2 regions of the Streptomyces sp. NPDC091371 genome follow, and region 2 is predicted to be linked to the other one. Evidence: riboswitches for the same ligand, from Rfam matches in the RefSeq annotation. Region 2 holds a riboswitch; the other holds the start of a gene.
The links. A riboswitch is a leader RNA that binds a small molecule or an ion and turns the genes downstream of it on or off. The one in region 2 is predicted to bind ZMP and ZTP.
Positions count from the first base shown of each region.

Region 1: linked by a shared signal. The riboswitch ahead of AB0O21_RS15450 (bifunctional 5,10-methylenetetrahydrofolate dehydrogenase/5,10-methenyltetrahydrofolate cyclohydrolase) and the one ahead of glyA (serine hydroxymethyltransferase) in region 2 are both predicted to bind ZMP and ZTP.

Region 1 is NZ_JBFBFP010000011.1:120,821-133,999, reverse strand. It holds gene AB0O21_RS15485 (FAD-dependent oxidoreductase) at 88-1,881, shown strand; gene AB0O21_RS15480 (helix-turn-helix transcriptional regulator) at 1,925-2,719, shown strand; gene AB0O21_RS15475 (hypothetical protein) at 2,705-3,121, opposite strand; gene AB0O21_RS15470 (FAD-dependent oxidoreductase) at 3,534-4,958, shown strand; gene AB0O21_RS15465 (hypothetical protein) at 4,927-5,124, opposite strand; gene AB0O21_RS15460 (hypothetical protein) at 5,121-5,384, opposite strand; gene AB0O21_RS15455 (hypothetical protein) at 5,411-5,671, shown strand; gene AB0O21_RS15450 (bifunctional 5,10-methylenetetrahydrofolate dehydrogenase/5,10-methenyltetrahydrofolate cyclohydrolase) at 6,326-7,171, opposite strand; ZMP/ZTP riboswitch at 7,263-7,356, opposite strand; gene AB0O21_RS15445 (methyltransferase domain-containing protein) at 7,413-8,177, shown strand; gene AB0O21_RS15440 (RNA polymerase sigma factor) at 8,388-9,980, shown strand; gene AB0O21_RS15435 (hypothetical protein) at 10,055-11,875, opposite strand; gene AB0O21_RS15430 (MoxR family ATPase) at 11,872-12,933, opposite strand.
Region 2 is NZ_JBFBFP010000017.1:67,861-84,501, reverse strand. It holds gene AB0O21_RS20180 (2'-5' RNA ligase family protein) at 1-99, opposite strand, end outside; gene trpS (tryptophan--tRNA ligase) at 182-1,195, opposite strand; gene glyA (serine hydroxymethyltransferase) at 1,515-2,786, opposite strand; ZMP/ZTP riboswitch at 2,822-2,912, opposite strand; gene rocD (ornithine--oxo-acid transaminase) at 3,022-4,227, shown strand; gene AB0O21_RS20160 (glutathionylspermidine synthase family protein) at 4,234-5,424, opposite strand; gene AB0O21_RS20155 (hypothetical protein) at 5,449-5,751, opposite strand; partial or broken gene AB0O21_RS20150 (transposase) at 5,796-6,794, opposite strand; gene AB0O21_RS20145 (hypothetical protein) at 7,024-7,857, shown strand; gene AB0O21_RS20140 (PLP-dependent aminotransferase family protein) at 8,102-9,505, opposite strand; gene AB0O21_RS20135 (carboxymuconolactone decarboxylase family protein) at 9,553-10,044, shown strand; partial or broken gene AB0O21_RS20130 (hypothetical protein) at 10,173-10,481, opposite strand; gene AB0O21_RS20125 (malate dehydrogenase) at 10,603-11,592, opposite strand; gene AB0O21_RS20120 (DUF3017 domain-containing protein) at 11,828-12,259, opposite strand; gene AB0O21_RS20115 (bifunctional methylenetetrahydrofolate dehydrogenase/methenyltetrahydrofolate cyclohydrolase) at 12,249-13,109, opposite strand; gene AB0O21_RS20110 (hypothetical protein) at 13,366-13,968, shown strand; gene purH (bifunctional phosphoribosylaminoimidazolecarboxamide formyltransferase/IMP cyclohydrolase) at 14,050-15,645, opposite strand; gene purN (phosphoribosylglycinamide formyltransferase) at 15,642-16,265, opposite strand; gene AB0O21_RS20095 (hypothetical protein) at 16,489-16,641, shown strand, end outside.

The DNA of each region.
Region 1 (13,179 bases), on a different contig from region 2:
CCCCGCCCCCCATATGCTCCTGCGCCGGACGTGACTGTTACCAGCGGTAACAAAGAAGCGCACCAGGACCGAAGGGGCGGCATAGACATGACCGGCACAGGCAGTTCCAGGCGTACGTTCATCGCGGGCGCGGGAGCCGCGGCCACCGCGGGCGCCCTGTCCACCGCCGTGACGGCGGCTCCGGCGGCGGCCGCCGCGACGGCGGCGCCCGCCCCGCCGAACGGCCGCCGCGTCGCCGTGCTCGGCGGCGGCGTGGCCGGACTGACCGCGGCGCACGAGCTGGCGGAGCGGGGCTACGCCGTCACCGTGTACGAGCGGCGGGCGCTCGGCGGCAAGGCCCGCAGCATGGACGTGCCGGGCAGCGCCCGCGGCGGCCGCCGGCCGCTGCCCGCCGAGCACGGCTTCCGCTTCATCCCCGGGATCTACCACAACCTGCCCGACACCATGCGGCGGATCCCCTTCCGCGGGAACGCCAACGGTGTGTGGGACAACCTCGTCGCCCCGCGCGAGATGATGTTCGCCCGGGCGGCCGGGCGCGAGGACCTGCGCGCCCCCATCCCGTGGCCCGAGCACTCCCCCGCCCAGCTGACGCCCGACGAGCTGCGCCGGGCGCTCACGGGCATCCTGCAGTCGCTGGTCCGGCTCCCGCTGCACGAGACGGCGTACTTCGTCGACCGCGCGCTCGTCTTCCTCACCAGCTGCGACGAGCGGCGCAACGACATCTGGGAGCGGACCCCCTGGTGGGACTTCGTGCGCGCGGAGCAGATGTCGAGCGAGTACCAGCGCATCCTCGCCGTCGGCGTGACCCGCAACATCGTGGCGACCAAGGCCGAGGAGGCCTCCACCCGCACCGTCGGCACCCTCGGCGAGGCGTTCGTCTTCAACCTGCTGGGGCGCGGCGCGGACGGCCCGCCGGACCGGATCCTCAACCTGCCGACCAACGAGGCCTGGATCGACCCCTGGGAGGCCCATCTGCGCTCCCTCGGCGTCGAGTTCAGGATCGGCTGGACCGTGCGCGAAGTGCGGTACGGCAACGGCCGGGTGGGCGGGGTCGCCGTCGAGGGACCGGACGGCGCCCGGCAGACCGTCACCGCCGACCACTACGTCAGCGCGATGCCCGTCGAGCACGCCCGCCGCACCTGGAGCGCGGAGCTGCGGGCCGCCGACCCGATGCTCGCGCGCTGCGACAAGCTGGAGACGGACTGGATGACGGGCATCCAGTTCTACCTCACCGAACGCGCCCCGCTGGTCCACGGGCACCTCAACTGCATCGACTCGCCCTGGTCGTTGACGGCGATCCAGCAGGCGGAGCACTGGCCCGCGCGGGACTTCCCCGCCGACTACGGCGACGGGGTCGCGGTCGACTGCCTGTCGGTGGACATCTCGGAGTGGGACAAGCCCGGGATCCTGTACGGGAAGACGGCCAAGCAGTGCACCCGCGAGGAGGTGGCGCGCGAGGTGTGGGCGCAGCTCAAGGCCTCCCTCAACGACACCGGGAAGACCCTCCTCAGCGACTCCAAGCTGCACTCCTGGTTCCTGGACCCCGGTGTGGACGGGCTCGGCACCCCGAACCCCACCAACCAGGACGAGCTGCTCATCCACCCGGTCGGCACGTTCCACAACAGGCCCAGCGCCGGCACCCGCGTGCCGAACTTCTTCCTCAGCGGGGACTACGTGGCGGTGGACATCGACCTGGCGACGATGGAGGGCGCCAACGCCTCGGCCCGGGCCGCCGTCAACTCCCTCCTCGACCGGGACGGTTCCCCGAGCGCGCGGTGCGCGGTCCGGCCGCTGTACCGGGCGCCGGAGGTCGAGTCGGCCAAGCGGCACGACCTGTGGCGCTACCGTCTCGGCCTGCGGAACGTCTTCGACGTGGGCTGATCCGGGCGGACTTGGGCCGGATCCCTCCGCTACCGTCGTGAGCATGACCACCACGACACCCACGGTCGGCGCCCTGCTCCGCGCATGGCGGGAGCGGCGCGGGATCAGCCAGCTCGAGCTGGCGGGCCGCGCCGACTCCTCGTCCCGGCACATCAGCTTCATCGAGACCGGGCGGTCCAGGCCGAGCGAGGAGATGGTGCTGCGGCTCGCCGACCGCCTCGACGTACCGGTGCGGGAGCGCAACGCCCTGCTGCTGGCGGCGGGGTACGCCCCGCGCTATGCGCAGACGGCCCTGGACGACCCGTCGATGGAGACGCTCCGGGAGGGCATGCAGCGGCTGCTGACCGGTTACGAGCCCTATCCGGCCCTGGTCGTGGACGCCACGTACAACGTCGTCGCCGCCAACCGGGGCATCCTGATGCTGATGGACGGGCTGCCGGAGCACCTGCTGGCTCCTCCGCTGAACGCCATGCGGATCACGCTGCACCCCGAGGGCCTCGCCCCGCGCATCCACAACCTGAAGGAGTGGCGCGGGCACCTGCTGGCCCAGATGGAGCGGCAGATCGCGCTGGCCCGCTCGGAGCCGCTGCGCGCGCTGTACGAGGAGGTGTCGGCCTATCCGGTCACGGAGCGCCCGGGCGACGGCGAACCTGCGGAGCCGGTGCCGTACATCGCGCTGCCGCTGGTGATCGAGCACGACGGGCACCTGCTGTCCTTCGTGTCGTCGATCGCGACCTTCAACACGCCCATGGACGTGACCGTCGCCGAGCTGGCCATCGAGACGATGCTCCCGGCCGACCCGGCGACGGTGAAGTACCTGCGCTCACTCGGCGACTGAGCGCAGGGCGAGCTGCTGGAACAGGGCGAACGAGGCCACGGTGACGGCCTGCATCGGGATCCAGAGCAGGCCGGCGGTGGTGGGCGTGAACCAGACCAGCAGGGACACCAGGCTGAGCGCGGCCCAGGCGTAGTTCGCCTCGATGACGAACTTCACGGGGAATACGGGCGGCCGGCGGCGCGAGGCGAGCCAGCCGACCCCGGCGCCGAACACCGCCAGGAAGAGGCCCAGCTCCAGCAGCAGGCTCTGGCCGACGCCGAGCAGCCGTCCCAGCGGGGCGGAGAAGGCGGCGTACGCCAGTCCGTTGCCGGTGGTGACCACGGCGTCGAGGGCGAGGAAGCGCCGCAGCGCGGTCTGCGGCTCGGTGGTGCGGGCGAGGGTGCCGAGCAGGGTCGCGGACATGGGGAATCAGCCTCCATCGAGGTCGAACGGCGGGGTGGGGGCACCGGGTTCCGGTTCCGAGTGCGCGGCCCCGGAACCCGATGGCTCAACCTTGCCGCGCCCCGTCGGCGGGGTCGATTACCTCCGGGGTCATGCCCGCCTTTTCGCGGCGGACGGGAGGAAGCCCCGGGGTACCGCTGGTTCGGCGGAGTACGGCCGGATACGCTTCGCACAGCCAGCCCACTCGAACGTTTTGTCGACATATGGAGAATCGGCGCGTGGAGGAGTTGTCGGAGCAGCGTGGCCGGAAACCGGCCGGCACGCCCGCGACGGAGCGGCTGAGCCACCAGTCCGGGGTCTGCGCCGGCTTCCTCCCGGCCGACCACCTCGCGCCGCAGGCCACACGCACGGCCCCGACAGAGAGCACGACACGATGACCCAGTCTTCCCCGTCCCGCCACGCCGTCGTCATCGGCGGCAGCCTGGCCGGCCTGCTCGCGGCCGCCGTCCTCGCCGAGCACGCCAAGGTCACCGTCATCGACGCGGACCCCCTGCCCGAGGGCCCGGCGCCGCGGCGCGGACTGCCGCAGGGCAGGCACACCCACCTGCTGTGGTCGGGCGGCGCCCGGGCCATCGAGGAGATCCTGCCCGGCATCACGGACGACTGGACGCGCGCGGGCGCCCTGCGCCGCAGCCTCCCCACCGACCTGGTCACCATGTCCTACCAGGGCTGGATCCCGCGGGTGACGGAGAAGCAGTTCAACATCTCCTGCAGCCGCGACCTCCTGGACTCGGTGGTGCGCGCCCGCGTGACCCGCCTGAAGGCGGTCACCACGCTGGAGCGCAGCCGGGTCCGGGCGCTGGAGGGCACGGCGGCCCGCGTCACCGGCGTCCGCGTGGACACCCCGCAGGAGGAGGGCCTGCTGCTGAGCGCCGACCTCGTGGTCGACGCCAGCGGACGCGGCTCGCGCGCCCAGGCCTGGCTGCGTGCCCTGGGCGTCGCCGAGCTCCGCCAGGCCGAGGTCGACTCCGGTCTCGTCTACGCCACCAGGATCTTCGAAGCTCCGGCCGGGGCCCACGAGTCGGGCTTCCCCATCGTCAACGTGCAGTCCGACCCCCGGATGCCCGTCCCCGGGCAGACGGCCACCGTCGTGCCCATCGAGGACGGCCGGTGGCAGGCCACCCTCTCCGGCACCCGCGGCGGCCAGCCCACCGGCGACCCCGAGGCGTTCATCCCGTTCGCCAAGGGCGTCCGGGACCCGATCGTCGGCGAACTCCTGGAGGGCAGGAAGCCCTTGACGGACGTCGCCCTCACTCAGGGCACCGCGAACCGCCGGCTCTACTTCGAGAAGGCCGACCTGCCCGACGGGTTCTTCGCCGTCGGGGACTCGGTCGCCACCTTCAACCCGCTGTACGGGCAGGGCATGACCGTCGCCGCCCAGGGGATGCTGGCCGTACGCTCCCTGCTCCGGGACAAGGGGCTCGGCCACCCCGGCTTCGGCCGGGAGGCACAGCGGGCCATCGCCCCCCAGGTGAACACCGCCTGGGAGCTCGCCATCACGCAGGACATCCAGTACCCGGGGGCCACGGCGACCGGGATGGAGCCGAGGACCGGGTCCGGCCTGCTGGACCGGTACGTGAACCGGCTGATGCTGGGCGCCACCACCGACGAGGCCCTCACTGCGGCGCTGTTCAAGGTGGTCACCATGAGCAGCGCGCCCACCCACTGGCTGAGTCTCCCGGTCGCCTGGCACGTCCTGCGCGCCTCGGACCGGGGCGCCCTCCAGGGCCCCCCGCTGACCCCCGCCGAGCGGGCCGTCGCCGGCCTCACGCCGCCGGTGCCGGAGCCTCACCGGTGAGGAGCCTCAGCCGGCGGGTGAAGAAGGCCATCACCGCGCCCGCCGCGATCACCAGCGCGCCCTGCCACAGGAAGTTCAGGCTCTGGCCGATCACCGCGTCCAGCCGCGGCAGCTGCGCGCCGATGGCGTCGCCGGTCGCGGCGGCGAGGAACCAGACGCCCATCATCTGACTGGTGAAGGCGCGCGGGGCCAGCTTCGTGGTGACCGAGAGGCCCACCGGGTCGCGAACACCGGCGCGAGGACGATCACGAACAGGGCGGGCAGGGACTGGGTCCAGCTGGCCGGGACGTGCCACCCCAGCAGGCTCAGGTCGGTCTTCTGGGCGGCGAACAGGTTGAGCTCGTTGCCCATCTGGTCGTAGACCAGCCAGAACAGCGTCGCGGCCAGGAAGAGCCACACGTCGGCCCGCAGCCGGGTCTTCTCCACCTTCGTGACCCACGACCGCGAGGACCGTGAGCAGGGAGGTGATGCTGTCGATGTCGAGCGCGTGCCCGGCGGCCATCAGCGCGATCAGCACGGCCGTGAAGACCAGGCCGTACGAGGACGTGCGCCGCACCCTGGTCCGCTCGGCGGGGGTCAGCCGGACCACCGGCTCCTCGCGCAGCTGCCGGGAGAGCCTGCGGCCGCCCAGCACGTACTGGACCAGGCCGAGGGCCATGCCGACGGCGGCGGCGCCGAAGCCGAGGTGCCAGTCGACCTCCTCGCCGAGGTAGCCGACGAGCGGGGTGCTCCTCCGATCCGTTGATCACAACTTCGGCCGTGTCCTGGTGGCTGTGCCCTCGTTGTACGGGGCAGAACGGTCCGCCGCATGGAGGCCGACCCATGAGAATCCGCCCCGTGCCCAGGAAGCGACGCGGGGTCCCCGCCCCGTCCGGGTCCATACCGGGCGGAGAGCGTCCGGCGGGGCGGCTGCCCCAGTCACCGAATCGCCGCACCCAGCGGCGGCACAGGCGGCAGGCACCGCACACGATGAGCACCCGAGCCGCAACGAGCGGCGCGGCACGCGGCCCACAGCAGGCGTCCAAACCCTGCGCAGTACACGCCGCCTTCCGGGCAGACCTGAAACTGAACGGCCCGCGCAGGAAGACCTAAGCTCATCTGCGACGCTGAACCGCTCCCACAGCCAGGACGAGGGTGGCGAGCCCTCGATGGTGCCGCCCGTTCGCGCTCGGTCCGGGGCCGCAGGCCCCGGGTGTGTGTGCGGCGGGCTCCTGCTGCTGCATGTCCATCGATCCGTTCACATGTCCAGTGGAGCCTCGGCTCTACCGGACACGGATCGGCCTTTCGGCCCCTGCCGGGGGAAACGGGACGCCCCCGGACCGAAGGGCCCGGGGGCGTCCGTCGTACGCGCAGCGGTGCGGCGGGGGTCAGAGGTCCGCGAGGTCCAGCCCGGCCTGGGCGGCGGCCGCCTGGACGGTCTGCTCCAGCAGCACGGCGATGGTCATCGGGCCGACGCCGCCGGGGACCGGGGTGATCAGCGAGGCGCGGGCGGCGGCCGACTCGAAGTGGACGTCGCCGACGTTGCCCTCGTTGTAGCCCGCGTCGAGGACCACGGCGCCCGGCTTGATGTCCTCGCCCCGGATGAACTCGGCCTTGCCGACGGCGGCGACCAGCACGTCCGCCTGCCGCACGATCGAGGGGAGGTCCTGGGTGCGGGAGTGGCAGTACGTGACGGTCGCGTTCTGCTCCAGCAGCAGCATCCCGGCCGGCTTGCCCAGGATCGCGCTGCGGCCGACGACCACGGCGTGCTTCCCGGTGAGGTCCACGTCGTAGGCGGCGAGCAGGCGCATGATGCCGCCGGGGGTGCAGGAGACGAAGCCCGGCAGCCCGAAGCCCATGGCGGCGAAGGAGTGCATGGTGACCCCGTCGACGTCCTTGCCGGGGGCGATGGCCTCGAAGGCGGCGCGCTCGTCGATGTGGTGCGGGACGGGGTGCTGGAGCAGGATGCCGCTGATCTCCGGGTCCTCGGAGAGCGCGGTGAGGGCGGCGACCAGCTCCTCGGTGGTGGTCTCGGCCGGCAGCTCCACGTGGCGGGAGGTGATCCCGGCCTTGGCGCAGCGGTTCTGCTTCATCCGGACGTAGGTCACGGAGGCGGGGTCCTCGCCGACCAGCACGGTCGCGAGGCAGGGCGCGGTGCCGGTGCGCTCGGTGATCTTCGCCGCGTAGGCGGCGGTCTGCTCCGAGATGCTGCGGGCGAGGGCGGTGCCGTCCATCAGCCGGGCAGAGGCGGTGGCAGTGGCGGTGGCAGTCTGGGCAGTCGTCACGGGGTCTCCTGAACGTCGCTGCGGTACGCGGTCGCGGTTCGCGGTTCGCCCAGGCGCGCGGCAGTCGACGCACCGGAGTACGCCGGGCCGCTCCCCGGTGGTGATCCACCCGAACGCCAGTCACGGCCCGCGTCCACTGTAGTCGACATATCCGCTGGTTCACCGGTGCCCGACCTGCGACGATCGACATATGACGCGCACTTTCGACCATCTTGTGGCGGAGGCCGAGTCCGTCTCCGTGGACGGCTGGGACTTCTCGTGGCTCGACGGCCGGGCCACCGAGCAGCGCCCCTCCTGGGGCTACCAGGGGCTGCTCCGCGAGCGCCTGGCCCGCGTCCGGTCCGCCCTGGACATCCAGACGGGCGGCGGTGAGGTCCTCGCCGGGGCCGGCCCGCTGCCCCCGCTGACGGCGGCCACCGAGTCCTGGCCGCCCAACATCGACAAGGCGACCCGGCTGCTGCACCCGCTGGGCGCGGTCGTGGTCGCGGACTCCGACGAGCCGCCGCTGCCGTTCGGCGACGAGGCCTTCGAGCTCGTGGCCAGCCGGCATCCGGTGACGATCTGGTGGGACGAGATCGCGCGGGTGCTGACCCCCGGCGGCACCTACCTGTCCCAGCAGGTCGGTCCGGCGAGCGTCTTCGAGCTCGTCGAGTACTTCCTGGGCCGCCAGCCGGAGGAGGTCCGGCGTGGCCGGCACCCCGACGACGCCGTGGCCGACGCCACGAAGGCCGGCCTCGAAGTCGTCGACCTGCGCTCCGAACGGCTCCGTACGGAGTTCCACGACATCGGAGCCGTGATCTACTTTCTCCGGAAGGTGATCTGGATGGTGCCCGGCTTCACGGTCGGGCAGTACCGGGACCGGCTGCGCGAGCTCCACGAACGGATCGAGCGCGAAGGCCCGTTCGTGGCACATACCGCTCGTTTCCTCATCGAAGCCCGCAAAACGGACCGATGAGGGGGGTGGACGGTTTCACGCCGGACAGGTTGCCCGCCCACAGCGTGGCGCAGGTCACTCAATTCAGCGCGTAACGAATCGACTCGAGCGTGCGATGAACCGACAGGTGTCCTCGCGCGGCCCGGAATACAGACCCCCTCGGGTCTGTTTCCCAAGTTCGCGCGATGATGTCCCGCCGATCCCTTATTTGCTCGCAACGAGAGGCTTCTTGTGTCGCTCAGCCCGTCCCGTACGTTCCCTCCGGAGATCGCCGAATCGGAGGCCCTCGTCGCGCTCGTCGAGCGCGGCCGCGAGCAGGGTCACATCAACGGTGACGACGTGCGCCAGGCCTTCGAGGCCGGCCGCATCCCGGTGGACCAGTGGAAGCGGGTCCTGCGCAGCCTGAACCAGGTCCTGGACGAGGAGGGTGTCGCCCTCCACGTCAGCGCCGCTCCCGCCACGAAGGCCGCCGCCAAGAAGCCCCGCAAGGCGGCCGCCGCCCCGGCCCGCACGGTCGCCAAGAAGGCCGCCACCCCGCCGCGCCCCATCGGCGCGCGCAAGACGGCCGCCACCAGCACCCCGGCCACGGCCACGGCGATATCCGCTTCGCCGGCCGCTGCCGCCGCCGACGACGAGGTGACGTCCGACACGGTCGCCGCCGAGCCGAAGAAGCGCACGGTCAAGAAGGCCGCCGCGAAGAAGACCGCGGTCAAGAAGACGGCCGCCGCGAAGAAGACCACCGCCAAGGACGCCGACGAGGGCGAGAACCCGGCCGTCGAGGGCGAGGACTGGGCTGCCGAGGACCTCGTCGACGAGGCCGAGGAGGAGACCCCGAAGGCCGGCGCCGGGCAGGGCTTCGTGCTGTCCGACGACGACGAGGACGACGCCCCGGCGCAGACGGTCATGGTCGCCGGCGCCACCGCCGACCCGGTCAAGGACTACCTCAAGCTCATCGGCAAGGTGCCGCTCCTCAACGCCGAGCAGGAGGTCGAGCTCGCCAAGCGCATCGAGGCGGGCCTGTTCTCCGAGTACAAGCTCGAAGAGGAGGAGGACCACAAGCCCGCGTTCAAGCGCGAGCTGGAGATCCTCGTCGAGGACGGCCGCCGCGCCAAGAACCACCTCCTCGAGGCCAACCTCCGCCTCGTGGTCTCCCTCGCCAAGCGCTACACCGGCCGCGGCATGCTCTTCCTGGACCTGATCCAGGAAGGCAACGTCGGCCTGATCCGCGCCGTGGAGAAGTTCGACTACACCAAGGGCTTCAAGTTCTCCACGTACGCGACCTGGTGGATCCGCCAGGCGATCACGCGTGCCATGGCCGACCAGTCGCGCACCATCCGCATCCCCGTCCACATGGTCGAGATCATCAACAAGCTCGCCCGTGTGCAGCGGCAGATGCTCCAGGACCTCGGCCGCGAGCCCACTCCGGAGGAGCTGGGCAAGGAACTCGACATGACCCCCGAGAAGGTCATCGAGGTCCAGAAGTACGGCCGCGAGCCGATCTCCCTGCACACCCCCCTGGGTGAGGAGGGCGACAGCGAGTTCGGTGACCTCATCGAGGACTCCGAGGCGGTCGTGCCGGCCGACGCGGTGTCCTTCACCTTCCTCCAGGAGCAGCTCCAGTCCATCCTGGGGACGCTCTCGGAGCGCGAGGCGGGCGTGGTCTCCATGCGCTACGGCCTCAACGACGGCCAGCCGAAGACGCTGGACGAGATCGGCCGCGTGTACGGGGTCACCCGTGAGCGCATCCGCCAGATCGAGTCCAAGACCATGTCGAAGCTGCGCCACCCGTCGCGCTCGCAGGTGCTGCGCGACTACCTCGACTGAGCCGGCCCCCGGCACACGACGCCCCCGCTCCGCCGATCGCAGGCGGGGCGGGGGCGTCGCCGTTGTCCGGGCGCTCAGGTCAGGCGGAAGACCGGCCCCCGCGGCATGAACGGCAGGGCGGACCCCTGCGGGATCAGGAAGGCGTGCTCGCGCCGGATCCGCAGGGTGTCGCACCAGCCGTCCGTGATCACCAGGACCGGGGCCCCGGGCGGGAAGTCCTCCGCCCGCTGGAGCAGGTCGATGCCCGGTTGCAGCACGGTGCCGCCGCGGCCGCGGACCCTGACCCGGCCGGCGATCTCGGTGGGCGGCAGATAGCCCGCGTCGTACGCCGCCGCGTCGCAGAACACGACCCGGGCGGCCGGTACGTCCCGGGCCTGCGCGTACGAGGCGATGGCGCCCAGTGCCTTGCCGAGCAGGGCGGTGTCCATCGAGCCCGAGGTGTCCAGCACCACCCCGAAGGTGCAGCGGGCCACCTCCTCGGGCGGGAAGTACCGGCCGGCGCGCGGGATGTCCGGGGTGGACGCCTGGCGGCGCGCGGGACGGGCGAACGACCGTACCGGCTCGGGCCTCGGCACGTACTCGTCGAACCAGCGGGCCAGCCGTGCGTCCCACGGCACCGGCGGGTGGGCCAGCGCCCGGATCTCCTGGATCAGCCCCGCGGGCAGCAGCCCGCGCTCCCCGTGGACGTGCAGGTCGAAGCCGTGGACCAGGCCGCGCCGGTAGAACTCGTCGAGGTCCGTGTACGGGCGCCGCGCGCCGTGCGCGAACGGCTCGCCCAGGATGTCCCCGGCGCCCTTGCCGCGCAGGGTCGCGAGGCGCCGCATCCGGCGCAGGTCGACGGTGATCCGGTCGTACACCTCCTCGACCGAGAGCCCCTGGAGCTCCGGGTCGTGCAGCAGACCCTCCGGCATGGTGCCGACCTGCATCTCCACCAGCCAGCCGTTGACGACGTAGTCCGCGGCGACGTTGTGCAGGTACGGGTCGCGGGCGCCGCGGCGCTCGCCGTGGCGCAGGGCGGCGTGCAGCATCTCGTGCGCCAGGATGAACCGCCACTCCTCGTCGTCGAAGGTGCGCAGCGGGTTGATGTAGATCTCCCCGGCGGTGGCGCTGACGGCGGCGATGGAGATGTCCTGGGCGCGGGCCAGCTCGGCGTCGGCGACGACGGTCAGCCCTGCCGCCAGGCCGCCGAGCAGCGGGTAGGAGGAGACGAACCAGTTCAGGGCCCGGTCCCAGGGGCGCTGCGCCACGCGTTCGCCGGTGATCCGGTCGCGGCGGCCGCCCGCCACGTCCATGGCGGCGGAGACGCTGCGCGTGAGGGCGTGCGCGAAGGCGGTCTGCCAGTCGGGGGCCCGCTGGACGTTTGGCGACTTGTGCCACGTCAGCAGCAGCTGGTCCGGCGCGTGGCCCGCCGTGCCGCAGTCCTCGAAGGCGGGTGGAATCCCGTCGCGGCGCCAGCGGGCGGCAAGCTGCTCCTCGTCACCGCCCGGGTAGTCGGCGGGGAGGTGGTCCGGGGCCCGGCCCATGGGGAAGGTCAGCAGGAAGCGGTTCACCACGACGCAGCGGGCGGCCAGGTCGTAGGGGTCCGCCTGGTCGCGGACCTTGTCCTCCGCGGCCGGGACGTGGCCGAAGCCCAGGTGCAGGAGCCCGTGGGCCAGCGCCCAGGCCCACTCGGCGGGCTCGGCCCGGCGAGAGGGGTGGGCGTGGACACAGCCGTTGGAATCCACTGCCACCAGGCCCGCGGCCGGGCACAGCGGGCAGTTCTTGCGGCGGCAGAACTCGACAGGCAGGGCGGCGAAGGCCGGGTTCTGCTTCACCACGAGGCGCCCCGCGTTGTAGGCCTCGGTGGCCGGGTCCGGCCGGGCGGCTTCCTTGGCCCGGAAGCGGGCTGCGCTCACCGGCGGGCCTCGACGAGGCGGGGCATGTCCCGGGCCGCCTCGATGAGGAACCATCCGGGCAGTACGGGCAGGCCGTCGGCGTCATCGGCGATGACGGTCTGGGCGACCTCGACGGAGATCTCGGCGAGCTGCACGAGCAGCGACTTGAAGCGGTACGCGGACTGCCGCATGGCGGGCGAGACGTGTTCCTTCTGCGCCGGGAGCTCCTTGAGCAGGCGTCCCCGGAAGGCCTCGGCCAGGTAGTACAGCAGGTCCCGGTCGGCCAGGCCGCGCGGCCAGGACGCGTCGCCCTTCATGATCGCCTCGATGCCGAAGGTGTGGCGGACGATCTTCGCGTAGCCGCAGAAGGAGACGGCGTGCGCCGGGGTGAGGGTGCCGTGGGCGATCACCTTGAGCGTCTGCTCGTCGAGGCCGGGCCCGAAGGAGTGCAGGGCGTCGGAGAGCATGTGCCAGGACCGCGGGGTGGAGAACGGCTCCTCGGTCTTGGGCGGCTGCGACCAGAGGTGGTCGGGGCGGTCGGTGAGGTAGTCGGTGATCCAGGGGTGGATGCCGTTCTCGCCGGCCCAGACCAGCCAGTCCTGCGCGGAGGCCGTCAGGTGCACGTGGGTGAGGCGGTTCACGAGTGCCGATGCGATGGGCCGGGCCAGCGCGTTGTCGGTGGCCCGGTTGCCGGCGCCGATGACGATGGAGCCCTCGGGCAGCTCGTAGGAGCCGATCCGGCGGTCGAGGATCAGCGAGTAGAAGGCCTTCTGGACGTCCGGGGTCGCGGCGTTGAGCTCGTCGAGGAACAGGCAGTACGGCTCGTCGCGGGCGATGGCCTCGGGCGGGCAGAAGACGGACCGGCCGTCACGGATCTGCGGTACGCCGATGAGGTCCTCGGGGGCGAGCTGCGTACCGAGCAGGCTGACGCATTCCAGGCCGAGGGAGTCGGCGAACTTCCGCACGAGCGAGGACTTGCCGATTCCGGGTGCGCCCCAGAGGAAGACGGGCCGCACGGTGGCGAGGCCGAGGAGCAGTTCGGGGATCTGGGCGGGGGTGACGGCAACGGCGGCCTGCACGAAAGCGGTTCCTCGGGGTTGGTTACGTGGTGCGCCCAGTGTGGTCGCACCACGTGTCCCGGAGCATCCGGTTTTCGGCGCGCGCCGCGTCCTGGTGCTGTGGGCGGAAGGGTTCACCGGGTCACGGCGCCCGGCACGGCACCTCGCTGCGTTGTCGGACCGCGCGAGTACGTCCAGTACGAGGCGCGGCCCTCCGCCTTGCGATGCACCGCACTGGACGCCGCGCCCCGGCAAACCTTTCCGGCC
Region 2 (16,641 bases):
GTGCGCGGCGGCGTCCCCGAAGCCGGCGCGCAGCTCCTGGAGCTGGCTGCCGTACGGCTCCGGGACCGCGATCGAAACGCCGAGCGTTACGGTCCCCACGTATGTCTCCTCCGTCGTTCGAGTGTGTGCTGTCGCCCCAGTGTGGGGCCAGCACCCCCTGTCTCGCCAGGGCCCTCTGTCGTCAGTGCTTGGCGGGCAGGAAACCGAGCCGGTCGTAGGCCTGCGCGAGGGTCTCGGCGGCCACCGCGCGGGCCTTCTCCGCGCCCTTGGCCAGGATGGAGTCCAGCGTCTCCGGGTCGTCCAGGTATTCCTGGGTGCGCTGCTTGAAGGGTGTGACGAAGTCGACCATCACGCCGGCCAGGTCGGTCTTCAGCGCGCCGTAGCCCTTGCCCTCGTACGAGGCCTCCAGCGCCGGGATCGACTCGCCCGTCAGGGTGGAGAGGATCGTGAGCAGGTTGCTGACGCCGGGCTTGTTCTCCGTGTCGAAGCGGATCACGGTGTCGGTGTCGGTGACCGCGCTCTTGATCTTCTTCTCGGTGGCCTTGGGCTCGTCGAGGAGGTTGATCAGGCCCTTGGGGGACGACGCGGACTTCGACATCTTGATCGCCGGGTCCTGGAGGTCGTAGATCTTCGCGACCTCCTTGACGATGTGCGCGGCGGGCAGGGTGAAGGTCTGGCCGAAGCGCTGGTTGAAGCGCTCGGCGAGGTCGCGGGTCAGCTCGATGTGCTGGCGCTGGTCCTCGCCCACGGGGACGGCGTTCGCCTGGTAGAGCAGGATGTCGGCGACCTGGAGGATCGGGTACGTGAACAGGCCGACGCTGGCGCTGTTGACCCCGCCCTTGGCGGACTTGTCCTTGAACTGGGTCATCCGGCTGGCCTCGCCGAAACCGGTGATGCAGTTCATGACCCAGCCGAGCTGCGCGTGCTCGGGCACGTGGCTCTGGACGAAGAGCGTGCAGCGCTCGGGGTCCAGGCCGGCGGCCAGGAGCTGGGCGGCGGAGAGCCGGGTGTTCGCGCGGAGGTCCTTCGGATCCTGCGGCATGGTGATCGCGTGCAGGTCGACGACCATGTAGAAGGCGTCGTGCGTCTCCTGCAGGGCGACGTACTGGCGAATGGCTCCGAGGTAGTTCCCGAGGTGGAACGAACCGGAGGTGGGCTGGATGCCGGAGAGCGCGCGAGGACGATCAGAAGCCATGGCCCCATTCTCTCAGGTGCGGGGGCGGGCTCGGGCCCGCCGCTGGCCGGAACCTTCCGTGGCCGCAGGCCCGCGGGGCGGCCGGCCACCGCCGGATGCCGGGGCCCGTCCCGGTACCCGGCGGTAGCGCGGTGGCCGGATCTCACCCCGACCGAGCGGCCGCCGCCGAGTGGGCCGGGGCCCAGCCGCTGCGCGGGGGCTGGATTTGGCTGCTGTCGTCCGCCAGGTGCGGCTGGATTACCCGTAGGGCAATTCCAGCCCCTCCGGCGTTTGAGGAGCGGGGGTCCGGGGGCAGAGCCCCCGGCAACGGCGCCGCGGGTCAGGACAGGGGGAGGCCCGGGGCCGGGAAGTCGGCCATCAAGGCCGTGACCTCGGCCCTGATCGCCCCGAGCTCGGCCTCGTCCCCCTTCGCCGCGGCCGCGACGGCCCGGGAGATCCACTCCGCGACCACCGGCATGTGCTCGGCCCCCAGGCCCCGGGAGGTCAGCGACGGCGTGCCGATCCGGATCCCCGAGGGGTCGAACGGCTTGCGCGTGTCGAAGGGGACGGTGTTGTAGTTGACCACGATGCCCGCCCGGTCCAGGGCCTTGGCCGCGACCTTGCCCGGAACCCCGCGCGAGGTGAGGTCCAGCAGGATCAGGTGGTTGTCCGTACCGCCCGAGACCAGGTCGAAGCCCCGCTCCAGCAGGGCCGCCGCCAGCGCCTTCGCGTTGGCGACGACCGCGTGGGCGTACGAGACGAAGGACGGCTGCGCGGCCTCGTGGAGCGCCACCGCGATGCCGGCCGTGGTCTGGTTGTGCGGCCCGCCCTGCAGGCCCGGGAAGACCGCCTTGTCGATGGCCTTCGCGTGCTCCTCCCGGCACATCAGCATCGCGCCGCGCGGACCCCGCAGGGTCTTGTGCGTGGTCGTGGAGATGACGTCCACGTGCCCCGCCGGGGACGGGTGCGCGCCGCCCGCGATCAGGCCCGCGATGTGCGCCACGTCCGCGACCAGGATCGAGCCCGCCTCCTCGGCGATCGACGCGAAGGCCGCGAAGTCGATCGTGCGCGGGAGGGCGGTACCGCCACAGAAGATGATCTTCGGCCGCTCGGCGAGGGCCAGCTCGCGCACCGCGTCGTAGTCGATCAGGCCGGTGTCCGCCTGGACGCCGTACTGGACGCCCCGGAACCACGAGCCCGTCGCCGAGACGCCCCAGCCGTGGGTGAGGTGCCCGCCCATCGGCAGGGCCATGCCCATCACCGTGTCGCCGGGCTTCGCGAAGGCCAGGTAGACGGCGAGGTTCGCCGGGGAGCCCGAGTACGGCTGCACGTTCGCGTGGTCCACGCCGAACAGGCCCTTGGCCCGCTCGATCGCCAGGGCCTCGACGCGGTCGATGTTCTGCTGGCCCTCGTAGTAGCGGCGGCCCGGGTAGCCCTCGCTGTACTTGTTCTGCAGCACGGTGCCGGAGGCTTCGAGGACGGCGGCGGAGACGTAGTTCTCGCTGGGAATCAGGCGCAGCGTCTCGGCCTGAAGGGTCTCCTCCGCCGCGACGAAGGACGCCAGTTCGGGGTCGGTCGCGAGAAGGGCGGGATGACGGTGGTTCGCGCTCATGGCGGCTCCTCCGGGGTCGATTTCGTATCTCGTCCCCGCGAGGCCCAGGCGAGCGGCCCTGTGTGCGGTCGTACGCGCACGACTCCCCCGGAGTTGGTTCTCCGTACGCCAGTCGCCGTGCGTACCGCCCACCTTAGCGGGCGCGCCACGAGAAAGGTTTCTCCGTCCGGTATACGAGCGAGGATGGAAAGTGACGCCACCCTCGTCACAGGCCTGACGGACGATCGGAGACCCCGTGTCGACAACTGCTGATGCCATCCGTTCCGCCGACGCGCACAGCGCGCACAACTACCACCCGCTGCCCGTCGTCGTCGCCTCCGCGGAAGGCGCGTGGATGACCGACGTGGAGGGCCGCCGCTACCTCGACATGCTCGCCGGCTATTCGGCCCTCAACTTCGGGCACGGACACCGCCGGCTGCTCGACGCCGCCCACGCCCAGCTGGAGCGGGTCACTCTCACTTCGCGCGCCTTCCACCACGACCGGTTCGCCGAGTTCTGCACCGAGCTCGCCGAGCTGTGCGGCAAGGACATGGTGCTGCCCATGAACACGGGCGCGGAGGCCGTGGAGACGGCCGTGAAGACGGCCCGCAAGTGGGGCTACGAGGTCAAGGGCGTCCCGGACGGGCACGCCAAGATCGTGGTCGCCGCCGACAACTTCCACGGCCGGACCACCACCATCGTCTCCTTCTCCACGGACCACGAGGCCCGCGACCACTTCGGCCCGTACACCCCGGGCTTCGAGATCGTCCCGTACGGCGACCTCACCGCGCTCGCCCACGCCGTCACCGAGAACACCGTCGCCGTGCTGCTGGAGCCGATCCAGGGCGAGGCGGGGGTCCTGGTGCCGCCCGCCGGATACCTGCGGGGCGTACGGGAGCTCACGCGCGAGCGGAACGTCCTGTTCATGGCGGACGAGATCCAGTCGGGCCTCGGCCGGACCGGGAAGACCTTCGCGTGCGACCACGAGGGGGTCGTCCCGGACCTCTACGTCCTGGGCAAGGCGCTCGGCGGCGGCGTGGTGCCGGTGTCGGCCGTCGTCGGCGACCGGGACGTGCTCGGGGTGTTCAAGCCCGGCGAACACGGGTCCACCTTCGGCGGGAACCCGCTCGCCTGCGCCGTGGCCCTGGAGGTGATCGCGATGCTGCGCACCGGCGAGTACCAGCAGCGCGCCGCCGAGCTCGGCGACCACCTGCACCGGGAGCTGAACCTGCTGGTCGGCGGGGGCGCGGTGACCGCCGTACGCGGGCGCGGGCTGTGGGCGGGCGTCGACATCGACCCCGCGCTCGGGACGGGCCGGGACATCTCCGAGAAGCTGATGGAGCTGGGGGTGCTGGTGAAGGACACCCACGGGTCGACGATCCGCATCGCCCCGCCGCTGGTGATCAGCAAGGAGGACCTGGACTGGGGGCTGGACCAGCTCAGGTCGGTGCTGTCCGCGTAGCCGCCGCTACAGGATCACGTGGGGCAGGAACCGGGCGTACTCGTCCGTGACCGGCCCCGCCGATTCGCGGATGCCGAGCCCCGCCGCCTCGTCCTCGACGACCCACGCGCCGAGCACCACCCGGTTGCCGTCGAAGTCAGGCAGCGGGGCCAGGCCCTGGAAGCAGTACCGCTCGTCCGGGTCCGGTACGAACGCCTCGCCGCCGGCCTCGTGGAGGGTGACGCCGGCGCCCTCGCGGCCCAGCAGCGGCTTCGCGACGTAACCGGTGGTGCTTGCGAGCTCGTGCGGGCCGTCGAGGTAGGCGGGCAGCAGGTTCGGGTGCTCCGGGAAGAGCTCCCAGAGGACCGCGAGCAGGGCCTTGTTGGAGAGCAGCATCTTCCACAGCGGCTCGATCCAGCAGGTGGTGCCGCTGCCGCCGCCGAGGTCGTACGTGCCGAGGACCATGGGGCCGAACTCGTCCGTGGCCAGCCACTCCCACGGGTAGAGCTTGAAACAGCCGCGGATGAAGCGGAGCTTGTCGTCCACGAACCGGCCGGAGAGGCTGTCCCAGCCGATCTGCTCGACGGACAGGGCGTGCGTGTCGATGCCGGCCTGTTCGGCGGTCTCCTGGAGGTAGGCGACCGTCATCAGGTCCTCGCCGAGCTCGTCGGTCTCGGAGTGCGCGAAGTGCAGCGGGCCGGGCGGCAGCAGTTCGGCCTGCCGGCGCCAGGCGTCGACGAGCCGCTCGTGGAGGGAGTTCCACTGGTCGGCGCCGGGGAAGCGCTCCTCCATCCAGAACCACTGCGGGCTCGCCGCCTCCACGAGGGAGGTCGGGGTGTCGGCGTTGTACTCCAGCAGCTTGGCGGGGCTGCCGGTGCCGTCGTAGCGCAGGTCGAAGCGGCCGTAGAGGGAGGGCTGTTCGGCGCGCCGCCGCCAGGACTCGGCGACGAGCCCGGCGAGGCGGGGGTCGGTGATGCCGAGGTCGGCGAAGCGGTCGTTGTCGACGATGTGCGCGGCCGCGGCCAGGCACATGGCGTGCAGCTCCTCGACGACGTTCTCCAGGGCCTCCACCTCGGGGAGGGAGAAGGAGTAGTACGCGCTCTCGTCCCAGTAGGGGCGCAGGGAGTCGTCGGGGTAGCGGGTCAGGGGGTAGATCAGGCCCTGTTCCTCGACGGTCTTCTGCCAGTCGGGCCGGGGCTCGATGGTGTGCCGCTTCATGTCCCGTGTTCCTCGCCCTGTCGCTCAGCCGCCGGAGGAACCGGAGCTGCTGTGGCCGCCGATGCCGCCCCGGGTGACGGCGGACTTGTCGAAGCTGCCGCCGCTGACCTTGCCCGCGGTGACGTAGCCGCCGTAGTAGTAGGAGCCGCGGCCGCCGCTCTTGCACTCCTTGTTGTTCAGGTGCTCCAGAGTGGAGCGGGACGCGCAGCGCTTGTCCGGCTCGTTGCTGCTGCCGCAGGCCACGAGCGTGGCCGCGAGCAGGCCCATGCCGCCGAGGGCGACCGCGCCGGAGCGCATGCGGCGCTGGTTGGTGTTGCTGCTGTCCATTTGTTGTGCTCCCCCTGGGACCCGGCGTACTGCGGGACAGATTGAAGTGCTCTCCCGGCAGCCGGGACGAGCGCGAGGCCCATCCGGTACAGGTGCAAGGCGTTCCGGGCCGCGTTGTGGTCGGCATTACCGGACCAGCCGCAGTCGGGGTTCTTGCACACGAACACAGCCTGGGACTCCCGGCTGCCGGGTGTGATGAAACCACACGCGGAGCAGCGCTGGGAGGTGCCGGGGCGGGAACCTTGTGCAGGGTGCCACCGCGCCGGACGGCCTTGTACGTCAGCAGCTCGACCGTGCGACCCCATGCCTCACCGCTGATGGAGCGGTTGAGTCCGGATTTCTGCGCGACGTTCTTCCCCGGCCGCTCAAGGGTTCCCCTGGCGGACTTGACCATGTTCGTGATGGTCAGGTTCTCCACCACGATCACACTCTACTTCGCGGCGATATCGGTGGTGATCTGGTGCTGCCAGTCCTGGCGCCTGCGCTTGGCTCTCGCGCGAAGCTGCTGGATCTGGTCGTAGGTGCGGTGCAGCCGCCGGGAGGCCTTCTCCCCGCGCTTGCGGGAACTCTTGCGGTGCGCAGCCCGCTGCTCCAGCCGGAGGGCCGAGTGCGTCCTTGACCAGCCGAGCCCCGGCGATCCTGTTCTCACCGTTGGCGCGCTTACCCACGGGCAGGTTCTTGGTCCATCGGAACCGAACCCGGCCGACCTTGGGGATGTTGACCACGCCCCAGCGCCGGTGGACGCGGGTGATGTTCAGGTGACGGCCCTGCGGGATGTCCACGGACATCACCGTCCGCAACCGGGCCTTGAAGTCAGGCGCGTCGGCGCGACCTTCCCAGCAGTTCTTCCACGCCTGGAAGTACGTCTTCAGTACAGCCTGCGCCGCCTGCGCCGGGAGGGCGCCGAGCCAGTCGATCTCTTTGCGCGCCTGGCGTATCGCAGTGTCGGCTGCCGCCAGGGAACGCTTCTCCTTGGGGAGCATCGTCCACCAGTCATGCAGGCTGTTCCACACGGTGCGGGCCGCGTGCGCCTGGTCATCCATGAGCCGAGCCTGGGCAGAGGTCAGCGCCAGTCGGGCACGATGCCCGAACTGTCGCTTCTCATACACAAGTTCCACACTCACACGGCAAAGCTATCGTTCGCCGTATATCACTACAAAGCCCTCCACCGCCGTAGGCCAGTGGCGAGAACAGAGGTAGAGCGGCGGCCCGTGGGGACGGAATCCGGCCGTCGTGAGATCTGTGACCTAGAGTCAGTTCGTGCTCATTGGGATGATTTGCGCACTGGGTGCGGCGGTCTGCTTCGGCACGGCGTCCGTTCTGCAGGCGATGGCGGCCCGGGCCGCGGAACCCGGGACGGGCTCCGGGGTGGACCCCGCGCTGCTGCTGCGGGCGGCCCGCCAGTGGCGGTACATCGTCGGCCTCGGACTGGACGGGGCCGGGTTCGTCCTCCAGATCATCGCGCTGCGCCACATCCCGATCTACGCGGTGGGCGCCGCGCTGGCGGCGAGCCTCGCCGTGACGGCGGTGGTCGCCTCGCGGCTGCTGAAGGTGCGGCTGTCGCGGACGGAGTGGGGCGCGGTCGCGGTGGTGTGCGCGGGGCTGCTGATGCTGGGGCTCGCCGCCGGGGAGGAGGGCACCGAGGAGGGCTCCCTGGCCCTCAAGCTGGGGCTGCTGGGGGTGGCGGTGCTGGTGCTGGTGGTGGGTGCGGCGGCCGGCCGGCTCCCGGACGGGCCGCGCGCGCTCGTCCTCGGCCTGGCTTCGGGGACCGGGTTCGGGGTGGTGGAGGTGGCGGTGCGGCTCATCGACTCCGTCTCCCTGCGGGAGTTGCTGAACCCGGCCCTGTACGCGCTGCTGCTGGGCGGGGGTGCGGCGTTCCTCCTCCTCACCTCGGCCCTGCAGCGGGGTTCCGTGACGGCGGCGACGGCCGGCATGGTCCTGGGCGAGACGATCGGCCCGGCGGTGGTGGGCGTGGCGTGGCTCGGCGACCGCACCCGCGAGGGCCTGACGTGGCTCGCGGTGGCGGGCTTCGCGGTGGCCCTGGCCGGGGCGCTCGCGCTGGCCCGCTTCGGGGAGCCCCCGGAGGCGTCCCCGTCCCGTGCGTAGCCGGCCCGGGGGCGGGTACCGCTGCGCGGAGCTTTCCCCCACCCCGCCCCTTCCCGAAACCGGGGGCTCCGCCCCCGGACCCCCGCGCCTCAAACGCCGGCGGGGCTGAGATTCGCTGCGCAAATCCAGCCCCGCCGCGCGGGACCCCCAGCCCCTCCGGCGTTTGAGGAGCGGGGGTCCGGGGCAGAGCCCCGGCAGCGGCGCCGCAGACGGAGACCCCCACCCGCAGCCCGCGCCACAAGGCCTACGGCAGCACCGCGGACAGGGCGGCCAGCGCCGGCGTCCACGCGCTGTCCGACGGCGTCCCGTAGCCCACGACCACCGCCGCCCGCGGCGGGAGGTCCGCCTCGGGGTGGCGGTGGCGGGACAGGCCGCCCAGCGCGAGGTCCTGCCAGGCCGCCGACTGGATCACCGAGCGTTCCGTCGCCCCCTCCGGGAGGTCCAGCACGGCGTGCAGCCCCGCCGCGATCCCCGACACCCCGACCCGGCCGGCCACCGCCGCGAGCAGTTCGTCGCGCCGCCGCCGGTACCGCAGCCGCATGCCGCGCACGTGGCGGTCGTACGCCCCCGACCTGATGAACTCCGCCAGGGTGAGCTGGTCCAGCGCGCTGGAGGTCCAGTCGGTCAGGCCCTTGACGGCCAGGACCTCCTCGACGAGCCCCGGCGGGACCACCATCCACCCCATCCGCAGCCCGGGCGCGAGGGATTTGCTGGCGGTGCCCAGGTACACGACCCGGTCCGGGTCCAGGCCCTGGAGCGCCCCCACGGGCTGGCGGTCGTAGCGGAACTCCCCGTCGTAGTCGTCCTCCAGGATCAGCCCGCCCGTGGTGCGGGCCCAGTCGACCGCGGCCGCCCGCCGGGCCGGGGTCAGCGCGACGCCCGTCGGGAACTGGTGCGCCGGGGTGAGCAGCACCGCGCCGGCGCCCGCGCCCAACTCCCCCGTACGGGCCCCCTCCTCGTCCACCCCGAGCGGGCGCGTCCGCAGGCCCGCCTTCGCCAGCAGGTCCCGGTGGATGTCGAGCCCGTACCCCTCCACCGCCACCTCCCGCACCCGGCGCGCCCGCAGCATCCCCGCCAGCAGCGTCAGCCCGTGCACGAACCCGGCGCACAGCACGATCCGCTCCGGGTCCGCGTACACCCCGCGCGCCCGCGCCAGGTAGCCGGCGAGGGCCTCGCGCAGTTCGATCCGGCCGCGCGGATCGAGCGCGTACCCGAAGGCCTCGTTCGGCGCGTCGGTCAGCGCCCGCCGGGCCGCCGTGAGCCAGGCCGCGCGCGGGAAGGCGCTCAGGTCGGGGGAGCCGGGCTGGAGGTTGTACGCGGGCCGGCCGCGCGCGGGGCGCCGTACCCGGACCGCGGTGGCGGCCGCGCTGCGGCGCGGCCGGGCCCGTTCGGCGACCCTGGTCCCGGAGCCCTGGCGGGCCGTCAGCCAGCCCTCGGCGACGAGCTCGGCGTACGCCTCCGCGACGGTGTTGCGCGCGATGCCCAGGTCGGCGGCGAGCGACCGGGAGGACGGCAGCCGGGTCCCGGCCGCCAGCCGCCCGCTGCGCGCGGCCTCCCGCAGCGCCTCGGTGAGCCCGGCCCGCAGGCCGCGCCCGGCGGAGAGGTCCAGATGCAGGTCGGCGCCGAAAGTGGCCCAGGAATCCGTCATGGATATGGACCATATCCCTGGGCCGCCCGCCTCTTAGGGTGGAACACATGACGGATACGCAGAACGCACACGAGCACACTCCCCGCCTGCAGATGGCCAAGGTCGCCCCCGAGGTCTACAAGGCCGTCGTGGCCCTGGAGATCGCCTCCAACAAGGGCCTCGACCCGGCCCTGGTCGAACTCGTCAAGATCCGCGCCTCGCAGATCAACCACTGCGCCTTCTGCCTCGACATGCACACCAAGGACGCCGTCGCGGCCGGCGAGAGCATCGAGCGCATCGTGCTGCTGGCCGCCTGGGAGGAGTCGCGGCACTTCTACACCGAGAAGGAGCTCGCGGCGATCGAACTCACCGAGGCCGTCACCGTCCTCACGGACGGCTTCGTGCCGGACGAGGTCTACGAGAAGGCCGCGAAGCACTTCGAGGAGCGCGAGCTGGCCCAGCTGATCGCCGTCATCGCGACGATCAACGTCTGGAACCGGATCGGCGTCACCACCCGCCTGGTGCCGGGCCACTACACCCCGGGCATGTACAAGGTCTGATCGTCCGGGGGGGGTCTGGTCATTCGGGCCGGAAGGACTCCAGGGCCGCCGTCAGGTTCGCGCGCACCGTCGTGCCGTCGGCCGCCGCGGCCCGTCTTCGCCCGGCGCCGTTTGATCCGCCCGGCGGCGCTCAGCAGGGCGATCGGGAGCAGCAGGAAGACCAGGAGCACCTGGGCCAGGACCAGCCCGAGGCCCCACACCCCCAGCACGGCCGAGGCCCAGGCCACTTCGGCGCGGCGGGCCTGGAGCGCGTGCGCGAGGACGCGGCTCCCGTCGAAGCCGTAGGAGGGGGCGACGAAGCGCTCCTCGTGGACGTAGAGCTCCTGGATCACCCGGTCGCGGTACTCGGCGTCGAGATACGCGCCGGCGCACAGCAGCCGGCCCGCTTCGCTCAGCGCGGGGTCCACGGGCGGTTTGTGGTCCGCAGTGCCTGTCACCGATTCCCCCTTGTCGGTGTGCGGAGGGGAAAAGGTAGGGGCCGTGGTCGCGCACGGCACAGGCGGGATCACGCCGAAAGCCCCGGCGCGAACGCGCCGGGGCTTTCGGGGACGGATCAGATCAGATCAGGCCGAGCTCGCGCACCGCGTCGCGCTCCTCGACGAGCTCCGCCACGGACGCGTCGATGCGCGCACGGGAGAACTCGTTGATGTCCAGGCCCTGGACGATCTCGTACTTGCCGTCCTTGGTGGTGACGGGGAAGGAGGAGATGATGCCCTCCGGGACGCCGTAGGAGCCGTCCGACGGGATGCCCATCGAGGTCCAGTCGCCCGCGGCCGTGCCGTTGACCCAGGTGTGCACGTGGTCGATGGCGGCGTTGGCGGCCGAGGCGGCCGAGGACGCGCCACGGGCCTCGATGATCGCGGCGCCGCGCTTGGCGACGGTCGGGATGAAGTCGTCGGCGAGCCAGGCCTGGTCGCCCACGACCTCGGCGGCGTTCTTGCCGGCGATCTCCGCGTGGAAGATGTCCGGGTACTGGGTCGCCGAGTGGTTGCCCCAGATGGTGAGGCGCTTGATGTCGGAGACGGCGGCGCCGGTCTTGGCGGCCAGCTGCGAGATCGCGCGGTTGTGGTCCAGGCGGGTCATCGCGGTGAAGCGCTCGGCCGGTACGTCCGGGGCGGCGGCCTGCGCGATGAGCGCGTTGGTGTTGGCCGGGTTGCCCACGACCAGGACCTTGATGTCGTCCGCGGCGTGCGCGTTGATCGCGGCGCCCTGCGGCTTGAAGATGCCGCCGTTGGCGGAGAGCAGGTCACCGCGCTCCATGCCCTTGGTGCGCGGGCGGGCGCCCACGAGCAGCGCGACGTTGGCGCCCTCGAAGCCCTTGTTCGGGTCGTCGAAGATGTCGATGCCGGCGAGCAGCGGGAAGGCGCAGTCGTCGAGCTCCATGGCGGTGCCCTCGGCGGCCTTCATGCCCTGGGGGATCTCCAGGAGGCGGAGCTTGACCGGCACGTCCGCGCCGAGCAGGTGGCCGGACGCGATGCGGAAGAGCAGCGCGTAGCCGATCTGGCCGGCGGCGCCGGTGACGGTGACATTCACGGGAGTGCGGGTCATGGCCTTCTCCGTTAGACAGCTGGCGGTTGGGGCGTCCCGCCCCATGTGCTGGAGGACGCCGCTCCCCAGTGAATCTTGATGTGAAGAGACATCCGCGGTCAGGCTATCCGACCTTGGAGCGGCCCGATCCCCCGGTCCCTGTGGTGCATGGCACACGAACCGGGGGGTTCGAAGGCGGAAAGGGGGTTTCCGCCCTGCGTTTCGACCCGTTCGGACTACCCCTCCGGGTGGGACCTCAGCGCACGGTGAAACGGACCGCGTCCTCCAGGAAGGGGATCTCCAGCAGCGGCTTGGGCTCTATGACCAGCGCGAGCAGCGTGATCGCCACGCCCAGCAGCCCGTACGTGACCATGTCCGTGAAGCGCGAGCGCACCGCGAGCATCCCCACCGAGGGCAGCAGGCGCCGCATCGCGGAGGCGGCGATCAGGGCCACGCCGATCACCAGGCAGCCGGCCCGCGGATGCCCGAACGCCGTGGCCAGCAGCCCGGCGGCGGTGGCGGTGAGCACCGCGAGCATCGGCCACTGGCGGACGGGTGTGGACACGGCCCCGGGCACGGCGCGTCCGCTGCCCTCCGGGCGGGCGGTGTCCGTGGTGACGGACGGGAAGCGGCGGGAGCCGGGCGGCCGCGCCACGGCCGCGTCCTCCGCGTCGGGCTCAGCCTGCACTGGTGCTCCGTTCCGCCGCCTCGACGACGTTGACCAGCAGCTGGGCGCGGGTCATGGGGCCGACGCCGCCCGGGTTCGGGGAGATCCAGGCCGCCACCTCGGCGACGCCCGGGTGCACGTCGCCGACGATCTTCCCGTTCTCGTCGCGGCTGACGCCCACGTCGAGCACGGCCGCGCCCGGCTTCACGTCCTCCGGCTTGACCAGGTGCGGGACACCGGCCGCCGCGACGACGATGTCGGCCTGGCGCAGCAGCCCGGACAGGTCGCGCGTACCGGTGTGGCAGAGCGTCACGGTGGCGTTCTCGGACTTGCGGGTCAGCAGCAGCCCGATGGACCGCCCGACGGTGATCCCGCGGCCGAGGACGACGACGTGCGCGCCGTTGATCTCGACGCCGTGGTGGCGCAGCAGTTCGACGATCCCGTACGGGGTGCAGGGCAGCGGCCCCGGCTCGTTCAGCACCAGCCGGCCGAGCGACATGGGGTGCAGGCCGTCGGCGTCCTTGAGCGGATCCATCAGCTCGAGCACCCGGTTGGTGTCGATGCCCTTGGGGAGCGGGAGTTGGACGATGTATCCCGTGCAGTCCGGATTGTCGTTGAGTTCCCGTACGACCGCTTCGATGTCCTCTTGCGAGGCGGTGGCGGGCAGTTCGCGCTGGATGGAGGCGATGCCGACCTCGGCGCAGTCCTTGTGCTTGCCGTTGACGTACCAGCGGCTGCCCGGATCGTCGCCGACGAGCAGGGTGCCGAGGCCGGGGGTGATGCCCCGGGCCTTCAGGGCCGCCACGCGGGCGGTCAGTTCGGACTTGATCGCGGCCGCGGTGGCCTTGCCATCGAGAATCTGGGCGGTCATGCACCCATCCTCCCGGATGGAGTGGCCCCGGTTCCAGTCAAGGCGCCGGGCGGGGCGTTCGCCGGTGCACGCCGTTCATTGCACTTGCACAACAAGTGACGACGGTCATCGCAACCAACTGGACAAGTACTTGCGTGTCCCACGACGATGCAATGACAGAGTGCCGCGGGCAGTGCCGGGGGGCGGACCGCAAGATGCAGATTTCCTCCGTGCGTTTGCCGTGCGTCCCCGCACTTCCACGGAGGAACACCCCAAAATGAGCTTCGGCGACCCGAACAACCCGTACGGACAGCAGCCGCAGGGCGGCCAGCCCGGCTACGGCTACCCCCAGCAGGCCCCGCAGGGCGTCCCGCCGCAGGGCGGCTACGCCTACCCGCAGCAGCAGGCGCCCATGGGCTACCCGGCCGGCCCCGGCGGCTACGCGGGCATGCCGATGGAGATGCCCGGCCTGATGAAGACCTCGCGCGTCCTGCTGTTCGTCGTGGCGGGCCTGCAGATCGCCATCGGTCTCATCTTCGGCATCATGCTCGCCGCGGCCGGCGACGTCGCCAGCTCGGCCGGCGCGGGCGACGCGGGCAGCGTCCTGGCGGGGCTGGGCTTCGTCATCGTCATCATCCTGTTCGCCTTCGCCGCGTTGGCGATCTTCCTGGGCGCGAAGTTCTCCAAGGGCGGCAGTGGCATCCGGATCACGACGATCGTGTACTCGGCGCTGTTCATCCTGAGCGCGTTGGGCAACTTCACCAACGGCACCTCCAGCGGTGCCCTCGGCGGCATCATCGGCCTCGCCATCGGCGGCATCATCCTCGCCTCGATGGTTACCTCCAGCGCGACCACCTGGTTCAACCGCCCGCGCTACTGAGCCGCGTAGCTCCACCGGCATACGGCGAAGGCCGCGACCCGCAGTGCGGGTCGCGGCCTTCGCCGTCTCACGGGTCCTGCCTCAGTGGAAGAAGTGCCGGGTCCCGGTGAAGTACATCGTCACGCCGGCCTTCTTCGCGGCCTCGACGACGAGCTCGTCACGGACCGAACCGCCCGGCTGGACGACGGCCTTGATGCCCGCGTCCGTCAGGATCTCCAGCCCGTCCGGGAAGGGGAAGAAGGCGTCGGAGGCGGCGTACGAGCCCTGCGCGCGCTCGGCGCCCGCCCGCTCGACGGCCAGCTTCGCCGAGTCGACGCGGTTGACCTGGCCCATGCCGACGCCGACCGAGGCGCCGTCCTTGGCGAGGAGGATCGCGTTGGACTTGACGGCCCGGCAGGCCTTCCACGCGAAGGCGAGCTCGGCGAGCTCGTCGGCGGAGAGGGCGTCGCCGGTGGCGAGGGTCCAGTTGGCCGGGTCGTCGCCGTCCGCCTGGAAGACGTCCGACTGCTGGACCAGCACGCCGCCGGAGACCGGCTTCAGGTCGCCCGGCTGGTGCGGGGTGCCGTCCACCTTCAGGACGCGGATGTTCTTCTTCTTGGCGAGGATCTCGACCGCGCCGTCCTCGTAGGCGGGGGCGGCGATGACCTCGGTGAAGATCTCCGCGACCTGCTCGGCGAGCTCGACGGTCACCGGGCGGTTGACGGCGATGACGCCGCCGTACGCCGACACCGGGTCGCAGGCGTGCGCCTTGCGGTGGGCCGCGGCGACGTCCGTCGCGTCCACGGCGATCCCGCACGGGTTGGCGTGCTTGATGATCGCGACGCAGGGCTCTTCGTGGTCGTAGGCGGCCCGGCGGGCCGCCTCTGTGTCCACGTAGTTGTTGAAGGACATCTCCTTGCCGTGCAGCTGCTCGGCGTTGGCGATCCCGCCCGGCTGACCGTCCGTGTAGAGGGCGGCCGCCTGGTGCGGGTTCTCGCCGTAGCGGAGGGTCGACTTGCGCTCCCAGGCGCCCGCGAGGAACTCGGGCAGGACCGCGCCCTCTTCCGGCGCGTACGCGTTCGTGAACCAGGAGGCCACGGCCACGTCGTAGGCGGCGGTGTGCTGGAAGGCCTCGGCCGCGAGCCGCTTGCGGGCGGTGAGGTCGAAGCCGCCGCCCTGGGCGGCCGCGATCACGTCGGCGTAGCGGGCCGGGCTGGTGACGACCGCGACCGACGGGTGGTTCTTGGCGGCGGCGCGGACCATCGAGGGCCCGCCGATGTCGATCTGCTCGACGCACTCGTCGTCGCTCGCACCAGACTGGACGGTGGCCAGGAAGGGGTAGAGGTTGACGATCACCAGGTCGAACGGCTCCACGCCCAGCTCGGCGAGCTGGTTGCGGTGGTCCTCCAGGCGCAGGTCGGCGAGGATGCCGGCGTGCACGCGCGGGTGCAGGGTCTTGACGCGGCCGTCCAGGCACTCGGGGAAGCCGGTGAGCTCCTCGACCTTGGTGACGGGCACCCCGGCGGCGGCGATCTTCGAGGCGGTGGAACCCGTGGAGACGAGCGCGACGCCCGCCTCGTGCAGGCCGCGGGCCAGCTCTTCCAGCCCCGTCTTGTCGTAGACGCTGACGAGCGCACGCCGGATCGGCCGCTGGGTCGTGGTCGGGTCGTTGCTCGCTGCGGTGTCTGCGGCGGTCACTGGATTGTTACCTTTCGTCCCTCAATGCGGTAGCCGTGCCGGGCCAGGCGCCCCACGACGTCGACGAGCAGCTGGCGCTCGACTTCCTTGATGCGCTCATGGAGAGCGGCTTCGTCGTCCTCGTCCCGCACCTCGACCACACCTTGGGCGATGATCGGACCGGTGTCCACGCCGCTGTCCACGAAGTGGACCGTGCAGCCGGTGACCTTCGCGCCGTAGGCGAGCGCGTCCCGTACGCCGTGCGCACCGGGGAAGGCGGGGAGGAGGGCGGGGTGGGTGTTGACGAACCGGCCGCCGAAGCGGTCGAGGAACGCCTTGCCCACGATCTTCATGAACCCGGCGGAGACGACGAGGTCCGGGGTGTACGCGTCGGTCGCCGCGGTGAGCGCGGTGTCCCACTCCTCGCGGCTCCCGTAGGCCTTGACCGGGCACACGAAGGTGGGGATCCCGGCCTTCTCGGCCCGCTCCAGGCCCGCGATGTTCTCTCGGTCGGCCCCCACGGCGACGACTTCGGCACCGAAGCCCTCGGATCCGCCGGGGTGGGCGTCGATGGCGTCGAGCAGGGCCTGGAGGTTGGTGCCGGAACCGGAGACCAGCACGACCAGGCGGGAGGCGGCCATGGGAGGCCCTTTCTCGCGGATTTGCGGTGTTCGTCTTTGTGTGGTCATACGAAACTTCGGGGTACCGATATACGGGGAACCATACGAAGCCACCGACCGCCTGCAACGATACCGGCACACCGGACGGCCCCCGAGGGACGGGGGGACAGCCGGGCGGTAGCGTCTGGCGTACACGCCTCGACGTCGCCCTGACGTCCATGACACAGGGGAAGAAACGCACCCGATGCCGGACCGCCGCCAGCCCGACTCCTCCACCCCCTCCGCCCCCTCCGCCGACGACAACCCGTTCGCCGCTCCGCCGGAGGGCCGGCCCGACCAGCCGTGGCAGCCGCGCGCGGGCGCGAACGGCGGACCGGGGCAGGGGCCGGGGTCCGGG